DNA from 3 places in the Arthrobacter sp. 10L424 genome. Region 3 is predicted to be linked to each of the others. Evidence: predicted binding sites of a transcription regulator. Region 3 holds the regulator's gene; each other region holds the start of a gene.
What was found. The regulator LexA, encoded in region 3, represses DNA repair genes until DNA is damaged. The targets are predictions, from matches to a motif close to TCGAACANNTGTTCGA.
Positions count from the first base shown of each region.

Region 1: AC1DC5_RS08390 (DUF6504 family protein) is a predicted target of LexA. The motif match lies at 1,711-1,726, and genes of this name have one in related genera.
Region 2: ruvA (Holliday junction branch migration protein RuvA) is a predicted target of LexA. The motif match lies at 1,413-1,428, and genes of this name have one in related genera.

Region 1 is NZ_JBFTJH010000003.1:614,932-618,199, reverse strand. Features, by position in the region: gene AC1DC5_RS08410 (alpha/beta hydrolase) at 1-462, opposite strand, end outside; gene AC1DC5_RS08405 (VOC family protein) at 469-891, opposite strand; gene AC1DC5_RS08400 (chorismate mutase) at 906-1,232, shown strand; gene AC1DC5_RS08395 (hypothetical protein) at 1,243-1,629, opposite strand; gene AC1DC5_RS08390 (DUF6504 family protein) at 1,785-2,114, shown strand; gene AC1DC5_RS08385 (DNA polymerase III subunit alpha) at 2,111-3,268, shown strand, end outside.
Region 2 is NZ_JBFTJH010000003.1:595,890-599,157, forward strand. Features, by position in the region: gene ruvB (Holliday junction branch migration DNA helicase RuvB) at 1-720, opposite strand, end outside; gene ruvA (Holliday junction branch migration protein RuvA) at 713-1,360, opposite strand; gene ruvC (crossover junction endodeoxyribonuclease RuvC) at 1,466-2,053, opposite strand; gene AC1DC5_RS08315 (YebC/PmpR family DNA-binding transcriptional regulator) at 2,050-2,805, opposite strand; gene pdxT (pyridoxal 5'-phosphate synthase glutaminase subunit PdxT) at 2,809-3,268, opposite strand, start outside.
Region 3 is NZ_JBFTJH010000004.1:187,421-190,688, reverse strand. Features, by position in the region: gene AC1DC5_RS10635 (histidinol-phosphate transaminase) at 1-794, opposite strand, end outside; gene AC1DC5_RS10630 (LysM peptidoglycan-binding domain-containing protein) at 935-1,381, opposite strand; gene lexA (transcriptional repressor LexA) at 1,723-2,472, shown strand; gene AC1DC5_RS10620 (ATP-dependent DNA helicase) at 2,681-3,268, opposite strand, start outside.

The DNA of each region.
Region 1 (3,268 bases), on a different contig from region 3:
ACCCCCGGCGCTGTCGCCGGCCAGGGACGGAGGACCGCTGGTTGGTCCAAGGACCGCCGGTGGCTGGAGAGCCCACCTCAATACCGCGACGACGTCGTCAATCGCCGCCGGCGCCGGATGCTCGGGCGCTCGCCGATAGTCGACCGCCAGCACCGAGGCGTTGGCTTCCACGGCCAGCCGGCGGCACGTCCGGTCGTGGGACTCGAGATCCCCGAAGATGAACGCCCCGCCATGGACGTAGACGATGAGCGGCAGTGGCTGCCCGCTGGGTCGGTAGAAACGCAGTTGAACCGGGCCGTCGCCGGGCGTGGCAAGGTCGACTACTTGGGGCAGGCTTGGCCCTGCAGGCCTGGCGCGTGCGGCGCGCAGCTTGTTCACGTCCAGGGGCGGGGCTTCTGCTGGTTGTGAGCGGATGCCGGAAATCCACCGGGCCAGCCCGTCATCGGCGAGTGTCTCGTTCACTTGTCGTCAGAGCGTGACTTCGCCGCCGCCGTCGACCGCCCAGCTGGGATTGAAGGCGACCTCCCAGCGGTAGCCGTCGGGGTCGGCGAAGTATCCGGTGTAGCCGCCCCAGGGCTGGGTTCTCGGCTCGGCGATGATGGCAGCTCCGGCGGACTCGGCCTCCGCCATCACCCAGTCGACTTCCGCAGCGCTGCCCAAGTTGTGGCTCAGGGTGATGGACGGAACCCCGGCCGGGGGATCAACGGCCGCTTCGGCCTGCATCTGCCCGGCGTCCCAGAGCGAGAGGACGAGGCCGTGATTGGCCTGGATGAACAGGACCTCGCCCCGGACTTCCCGGTGGACGGGCCAGCCCAGGCCATCTACATAGAAACTGCGGGAGGCGTCAACACTGCGGACACCCAGTGAGATTAAATCGACTCGTGGCTGCATCATTCGATATTGTCATGCACATGTCCACAAATCACCAAGACGAAAAAGCTGCCAAGGCCGACCGGGAGCAGCTCGCCGCCGTGCGGGTGGCCGTGGACGAGGTGGACGAGCAGATCGTGTCGCTGATCGGCCGCCGCGAGCGCCTGATCCGGATCGCCGGAACCCTCAAGGCTGACAGTGCCGAGGTGCGGGCCCCCGGGCGCGTGGAGCGGGTTATCGAACACGTCCGCGCCACGGCGGAAAATAAGGACATCGACGTCGACCTCGTTGAGAAGACGTACCGGGCAATGATCGACGCGTTCATCACGCTCGAGCTGGAAGTCTACAAAGCCAGCTCCTAGGGCGAGGGGCCTAGAGGGCCTCCTCCACCGGAACGTTCGCCTGGTAGTCGCGGCCGTCGCAGTCGCTGAAGGCCGTCATGAGGTGCCCCTTGGCTAGGCCCATGATGGTGCTCAGCGGAAAGTGCCCGGTAATGGTGTTGCCGGAGTGCTCAACTCCCTTGAGGTCAAAGTTCTCCTCCGTGCCGTCATGACTGAAGCAATAGAAGGACACAGCTTCCCCGTTCATGAACTCGATCCCCATGCGTCGCTGGTGGGAATGATCGGGAGTCGCCGCTAACAGCCCCACCACGTAGGCGCCCTGGCCGGGGATGTTTCCGTCTATATCGAACTTCGCCACCAAGGACGTGTCCTCGGCGGCGATGCTTACCTGCTTCAGAAGTGCGTTATGGGAGCTCATGGATCAATCCTGCTACCTGTGCCTGCGTCCGTCCACCCCTGATCTAGGTTTTCCCCCGGCGCCGTCGTAGACTGGAATTGTTCGAAGATATGTTCGAATAGTTGCTGGCTGTTTGGCCAGATGGTTCTTACAGATGGTGCGGTCCGGGAGGCACGATGGGCATGTTCAGCGAGTCGGTGGACGTCGTCTGCACACCCTCCGGCCAGCCCCTGAAGCTGGACTGGGCAGGCCGGCACTACACCGTCTGCGCCGAACCGGTCCGCTGGTTTGAGCGCCGCCAATGGTGGGCGGAAGAGCAGCGGGCGCCGCTGGGCAGCGGCCCGGGACTCGTGGACCACGAAATCTGGCGGGTTCAGGTGCGCCGGGCAGATTCCCCCGACCCGGAAAGCCTCACACTTGACCTCACCCGGCATGTCGGCAGCGGACGCTGGCGCCTGCTGAGGATCCATGACGCCCTGCTTCACCGGAAACCCGAATCGGCATGAGCTTCACCCATCTCCATGTCTCCACCGCCTTCAGCGCCCACTACGGGGTCTCCTGGCCGGATGAGCTGGCGGCCGCCGCCGCCGCTGACGGGGCGACGGCGCTCGCCTGCACGGACCGCGACGGCCTCTACGGGACGGTCAAGCACCTGAAGGCCTGCATGGCGGCCGGGCTGGATCCGATTGTCGGAGTGGACCTTGCGGTCTTTGACGACGACGGCGACCTCCGCACCCAGTTGGGGGGACGCGTCGTCGTGCTGGCCCATGGGCATAACGACGGCGCCGGATACCGTGCGCTGTGCCGGCTGATCTCCGATGCCCATGCCCGCACCACGGGCAAGGCCGGGGGAGCGGTGCCCGTCGCCGTGACCCGGGCCGAGCTGGCCTCCCGCACCCTGCACCCGGAAACGCTCAAGCCGGTGCTGACCGTGCTGATCGGGCCGGACTCCGACGTCGGGCGTGCCATGGGAGGGAGGCGCTACCTGCGCCCCCGCACCCTGTTCAAACGCTGGCTCGACGCCATGCCGGCCGGAACGATTGCCGCCGAGGTCGTCAGCCAGCTCAGCCCGCCCGGGGAACCGCTCAGCACCGCCCACGCAGTACGGATGCTCAAGCTCGCCGCCGAACACGGGGTGCCCGCTGTGCTGAGCAACGCCGTGCGTTACGTGGCAGAGGACGGCGCGGCCACTGCTGATGTGCTGGACTCCGCCCGCACCCTGAAATCGCTGCCCGAACTTTCCGCGGCCCCGCTGCTGCAGCCCAACGGGCAGGGCTGGCTCAAATCCGCGGACCGGATGCTCCAGCTCGGCAAGGAGACCATGCACGCCGCCGGATACGGTGCCGCCGACCTCAAGAGCCTGATGGCGCAGACCGAGGCGCTCGCGGACCGTTGCCGGATGGATCCGGTGACGGACATGGGGTGGAAACAGCCGGTGGTGCCGGAAGCCTCGGTGATCGGGATCGCCGGGGACGCCCTCATCGAGCTCACCCAGCGGTGCGAAGCAGGCATCAGCAGGCGTTTCCCCGGGATCGCCGGCAAACCCGCCGGGGAGCTGCGCTCGCGGCTGGAACACGAGCTGCGGATCATCGACAGCCTCGGCTTCGCCGCGTACTTCCTGACCGTGGCCGAAGTCTCCCGGATGATCCTGGACATGGGA
Region 2 (3,268 bases), on a different contig from region 3:
CTGCTCGATCCCGTGCACCAGAGCCCAGTCCCGGACCCGGCGCAGGAGCCGGTTGGCGATGCGAGGTGTGCCGCGGGACCGCCCCGCGATTTCGCTGAACCCGGCGGAGTTGACCTTGAGGTCCAGGAGCCCGGCGGAGCGCCGGAGCACGAGTTCCAGTTCGGCCACGGAGTAGAACTCGAGGTGGCCGGTGAAGCCGAAGCGGTCCCGGAGCGGCCCGGGCAGCAGACCGGCGCGGGTCGTGGCGCCGACCAGGGTGAACGGCGGAAGTTCCAGCGGGATGGCGGTGGCGCCGGCGCCCTTGCCCACAACAATGTCGACCCGGAAGTCTTCCATCGCCATGTAGAGCATTTCCTCGGCCGGCCGGGACATCCGGTGGATCTCATCGAGGAAGAGGACTTCGCCTTCGGAGAGGGAGGAAAGGATGGCGGCCAGATCCCCCGCGTGCTGGATGGCGGGACCGCTGCTGATCCGCAGGGGGGCGTTCATTTCGGCGGCAATGATCATGGACAGCGTCGTCTTGCCCAGCCCGGGCGGACCGGAGAGCAGAACGTGGTCGGCGCTGCGGCCGCGCATCCGGGAGGCCTCCAGGACGAGGGAAAGCTGCTTGCGGACCCGGTGCTGGCCCACGAAGTCGTGCAGGTTCTTGGGCCGGAGAGCGGCTTCGATGACCCGCTCCTCCGGTTCCTCTCCCCCGCCCACCAGGGACGGCTCAGCCACGGGCGCCTATCCTGTTCCCCGCGCGGGCGCCGTCCTGGCCCAGCCAGCGGAGGGTTGCCCGCAGGATCTCGGCGACGTTGCCCTTCTCGGCCAGCTCGGGGGAATCCGCCAGTGACTTCTCGATGCTGGACGTGGCGTCCTTCTCGGACCAGCCAAGGCTCGTCATGGCCGCAACGACCTGCGGCTTCCAAATTGCTTCGGCGGATGCGGCCGGAGCCGTGGTCCCCGCGGCGGTGCCGTGCGGCACCAGCTTGCCGGCCAGTTCCAGCACGATCCGCCCGGCGACCTTGGGGCCAATGCCGGGGACCTTGGTGAATGCTTTGCCGTCCCCGGAGTGTGCTGCGACGCGGATCGCTTCCGGCTCGTGCACGGCCAGGACCGCCAACGCGAGCCGGGGGCCGACGCCGCTGACGCTGAGCAGGACATCGAAGACCTCGCGTTCGTCGTCGCCGCCGAAACCAAACAGGGTGAGGGAGTCCTCGCGCACGATCAGGGAGGTGAAAAGCTTCCCCTCGTCGCCGACGCGGAGCCGGCCGAGGGTCTGTGGGGTGGCGTTCACGCTCATGCCGGCGCCGTTGAGGTCGATCACGGCGGAGGACAGGCCGACGTGCGCTACGGTTCCGCGGAGAAAACTGATCAAAGCCGGGCTCCTGAAAATTCAGCTGAAAATAGAACCGGGAGGACCCGGTTATCCGAACATATCTACGAATACCCTACCAAGCTCCGCGACGGATCTGCCGGACATTCAGCGCGCCCGGCGCGCTTTGGCCTCGGCGTCCGCCCAGGCCCGTTGGGCCGGCGTCAGCGACTGGCTGCCCGGTCCCGTCGCGACTGCGCCTTTAGGGGTGGTCCCGCCGCCGGCCCGCCACGCATGGGTGATGGCCAGCGCCAGGGCGTCGGCGGCGTCGGCCGGTTTCGGCGGCGCATCGAGCCGGAGGATCTTGGTGACCAGCTTGGTGACGGCGTCCTTGTTCGAGGTTCCGCTGCCGGTGACGGCGGCTTTGACTTCCGAGGGGGTGTGCAGTGCCACCGGGATGCCGCGGCGGGCGGCGGCTGCGATCACGACGCCGGAGGCCTGGGCGACGCCCATCACGGTGCTGACGTTGAGCTGCGAGAAGACGCGTTCGACGGCAAGGACGTGCGGTTCGTACCGGTCCAGCCACTCGTCGATGGAGGTGGCGATGACCAGCAGGCGCTGGTCCAGACTCTCCTCCGGTGAGCTACCGACGACGCCGAACGCCACCATGGTGGCGCGGCGGTTCTTCTCGACGTCCACGACGCCGATCCCGCAGCGGGTGAGGCCCGGATCGACGCCGAGGACGCGAAGGGTCACTCCGCTTCCAGTGCGGCCTGCACTTCGTCGCTGAGGTCGGCGTTGCTGTAGACGTTCTGGACGTCGTCGAGCTCCTCGAGGGCGTCGACGAGCTTCATGAACTTCTTGGCGGCGTCGAGGTCCAGCGGCACCTGCATGGACGGCACAAACTCGGCCTCGTCGGTGTCGTACTCCATGCCGGCTTCCTTGAGCGCATCGCGGATGGCCTGCAGGTCGGTCGGCTCGGAGTGGATCTCGAAGCTGTCGCCGTTGTCCTTGACTTCCTCGGCGCCGGCGTCGAGGACGGCCATCAGGACGTCGTCCTCGCTCAGCCCGTTCTTCGGCAGCGAGACCACGCCCTTGCGGGAGAAGAGGTAGCTGACCGAACCGGGATCGGCGATGGTGCCGCCGTTACGGGAGATCGCGAGGCGTACTTCGGAGGCTGCCCGGTTCTTGTTGTCCGTCAGGCATTCGATCAGCAGCGCCGAGCCCTGCGGGCCGCGGCATTCGTACATGATCTCGGTGTAGTCCACGACTTCGCCGGTGAGGCCGGCGCCGCGCTTGATCGCGCGGTCGATGTTGTCAGCGGGGACCGAGGTCTTCTTGGCCTTCGTGACGGCGAGTTCCAGGCTCGGGTTGCCGGCAAGGTCCGGACCGCCCATGCGTGCGGCGACTTCGATGTTCTTGATCAGCTTGGCGAACGACTTGGCCCGGCGGCTATCGAGGATGGCCTTTTTGTGCTTGGTCGTCGCCCATTTGGAGTGGCCTGACATGCTTTACGCTTCTCCTCTGATCATTCGGATAAACAATTCGTGCACGCGCTTCTCCCCCGTCACTTCCGGGTGGAAGGAGGTGGCCAGCAGCTTGCCGGAACGCACAGCAACAATTCTAGCCGTCCCGGCCAGCGCCTCGGGGTGGGACGCCTTGGAGGGCTCCACTTCGGCGAGGACTTCCACGCCGTCGCCGACTCGTTCCACCCATGGTCCGCGGATGAAGACCGCATGGACAGGGGCCACGCCGTTGTCGGTGGCGCTGAAGTCAAGGCCCTTGAAGTCCAGGTCCGTCTCGAAGGATTCGCGCTGCCGGCCGAAGGCGTTCCGGCGCACCGTGATGTCGAGGCCGCCGAACGTCTGCTGCGGGTTGCCGGCGAGGTCCTTCGCGGGGTCGGTGATCTCATCCGCGAGGAGGATCATCCCGGCGCAGGAGCCGTAGACCGGCAGTCCGGCCTGGATGCGT
Region 3 (3,268 bases):
GTGATGGCCGAGAGGTGGTACGGGAGCCGGACCAGGCGCAGGGCGTCGGTGACCTCCGGGGCTGCCGCCATGTAGCCGACACGGGCTCCGGCCAGGGCGAAGGCCTTGCTCATGGTGCGCGAAACGATCAGCCGTTCCCGGCCGGGCAGCAGCGTCAGCGCGCTGGGCGTGCCGTTGTGGGCGAACTCGTGGTAGGCCTCATCGACGATAACGATGGTCTGGCTGGCCTCGCCGGCCTCGTAGACAGCCTCGACGACGTCCAGGCCAAGCCCGGTGCCGGTGGGGTTGTTCGGGGAGCAGAGGAACACGATGTTCGGCTGGAGTTCGCGGACCTGCCGGGCGGCCGACTCGGCACTGAGCCCGTAGTCATCGGCGCGGATCCCGGCGATGTACCCGGTGTCCGTGCCGGAAGCCAGCAGCGGGTACATGGAGTATGTGGGAGGGAAACCAAGGGCGGTGCGGCCGGGACCGCCGAAGGCCTGGAGGATCTGCTGGAGAACCTCGTTGGAGCCGTTCGCGGCCCAGATGTTGTCCGCGGCCAGTCCGTGCCCGAGGTATTCGGCCAGCGCCTCCCGCAGTTCCGTGAATTCGCGGTCCGGATAGCGGTTCAGTCCGGCGGCGGCAATGGTGACGGCGTCGGAGATGGCCGCGAGGACGTCGGCCGGGACGCCGTGGGTGTTCTCGTTGACGTTGAGCAGGATGGGGACGTCCAGCTGCGGTGCCCCGTAGGGGGTCAGGCCCCGCAGGTTGGTCCGGAGGGGAAGTCGGTTCAGGCGCTCTAACTGGTCAGTCACTTGTCCAGTTTAAGTGAGTTCGCGGCGGGCCCGGAAACTGTGACGCTTTGCGGGGCTGTCGGCGCCCTGCGGAACGCCTCGAGACCCTCAAGCGACGGGACCCCTGAGCTATCTGGATGGAGCTGCCTGGCCGGAACGAACTAGTTGGACGGAATGAAGAGCGCCTGGCCCGGCACGACGCGGGCGGCCTCGAGGTTGTTCAGCTGGATGATGTCGGCGACGACGTCGCGGGGATCGCGCTCGGGCGCCACTGCCTCGGCGATGGCCCACAAGGATTCGCCGGGCTGCACCGTTACCGAGACTGTGGGTGTCAACGACAGCTCGGCGGCAGAGTCCGCCGCCTTTGCCGGGGCGTTGAGGAATCCGCTGAAGGAGAGAACCAGTGCGGCCAGCAGGATGAGCGGCACCCCAATGAAGACGAAGCGCCCCCGCCGGGTGAGCTTAAGCGGCGCCTGCTTTGCCTGTTCGGCACGACCGCTGGGGCCGGACTGGCCGGGCTGACCTGTGCCGCTGCCGGTGCCGGGCCGGCCATAGTCGCCGAATGAGTCGCGGCCGAAAGTGTCGTGAAACGCGCTTGATGCTGACATGAACTGAGCCCTCCTGGACCATACTGTGCCGCCCGGCGTACTCCACGTACCCGCCGCCAACCGGCCTGACCTTCGAACAAAGAGACGAATAACCTGTTCCAACCGAACTGCGCCAAACTAGAACACATATTCGAATCTTGCTAGTTCTGTTTTAGCACTTATTGACGAACATTGTCGAGACTCGCTAGAACAAATGTTTGAAAAAGCTGTGTGGCTGGCCTACGTTTGAGTCAAAGAACAACCACTTCTGCAGTTGATCAGCAGGGTCTGACATTTCAGGCCGGAAGTTCCCGGCAGCTGCAGCCACAGCGGCCGGGCGGAACGGAAAGGCGTTGGCGAACATGGCAGCACAAGCCACTGGCGGCAGGGCCACCCAGCGGAGCCCGCAGGCAGCCCGGCCACCCAAGAGCCTTACCGTCCGGCAAAAGAAGATTCTGGAGACCATCCAGCGCTCCGTGACGGACAACGGGTACCCGCCGTCCATGCGCGAAATCGGCGACACGGTGGGCCTCGCGAGCCTTTCCAGCGTGACCCACCAGCTTTCGCAGCTCGAGAAGCTCGGCTACTTGCGGCGTGATCCCAAGCGCCCTCGGGCCATGGAAGTGCTGATGCCGTTGACCCTCGATGAGGGAACCGCGAAAATTTCAGGCGTCGAGAAGTCCAGCGGCCTGCGCAGTGTCGGCGGCTTGTCTGTTTCGGAGCTGGCCAGTGCCACGGATACCGCCATGGTGCCGTTGGTGGGCCGGATCGCCGCGGGCGGACCGATCCTGGCCGACCAGGTGGTTGAGGACGTTATGCCCCTGCCCCGCCAGCTGGTGGGCCACGGCGAGCTCTTTATGCTCAAGGTCGCCGGTGACTCGATGATCGATGCGGCCATCTGCGACGGTGACTGGGTGGTGGTGCGCAGGCAGGGCGATGCTGTCAATGGTGACATTGTGGCCGCCCTGCTGGATGACGAGGCAACAGTGAAGACCTTCCGCCAGCGTGACGGCCACACCTGGCTGCTGCCGCAGAATACCCAGTACGAGCCCATCCTCGGCGATCATGCCGTCATTATGGGCAAAGTCGTCTCGGTGCTGCGCTCCCTCTAGGACTGAACCTCCCGGCAGCTCAGAGCTGCCCAGTCCCTGCGAACACGGCCCCGCCGGCGTTGACCAGTTCACGCCGGACGGGGCCTTTCGCGTTCCTCCCGGTTACTGGCACCCCGGCGGCGGCAGGGTCCCGGAAAATCCGCGGACGCCGCGGGGACCCGCATCCCGGCCCGGTCACATGTCCCGGCAGGGTCCCAACCCGGCGGGGCTACGTGGCGGGCTGCCCTGATTCCTTCGCGAGCCGCTCCAGAGCCGCGACGGCGATGGCGGGGTCCGTGGTGGGCCAGAACGGCGGCAGGGCGGCGCGGAGGAATCCCCCGTAGCGTTCGGTGGACAGCCGCGAGTCCAGCACAGCCACCACACCCTTGTCCGTCGTCGTGCGGATCAGTCGGCCCGCGCCCTGGGCCAGACGGATGGCAGCGTGGGTCGCGGAAACACTCATGAAGCCGTTGCCGCCGGCCTGGGCCACGGCCCGGGACCGCGCCGTCATCAGGGGATCGTCGGGCCGCGGGAACGGGATCCGGTCGATCACTACGAGGCGGCAGGAGGTCCCCGGCACGTCGACGCCCTGCCACAGGGACATGGTGCCGAAGAGGCAGGTGTCCGGCTCGTCGGCGAACTGCTTCACCAGCGCCGTCATGGTGGAATCCCCCTGGCAGAGGATGCTCATGTCCAGCCGTGGCCGCAAGGCCTCGGCAGCGTCCTCGGCGGCGCGCCGCGACGAGAAAAGGCACAGCGCCCCGCCGCCGGAGGCCCGGATCAGCTTCTCGAGTTCGTCGAGCGCTTCCGGGGACGT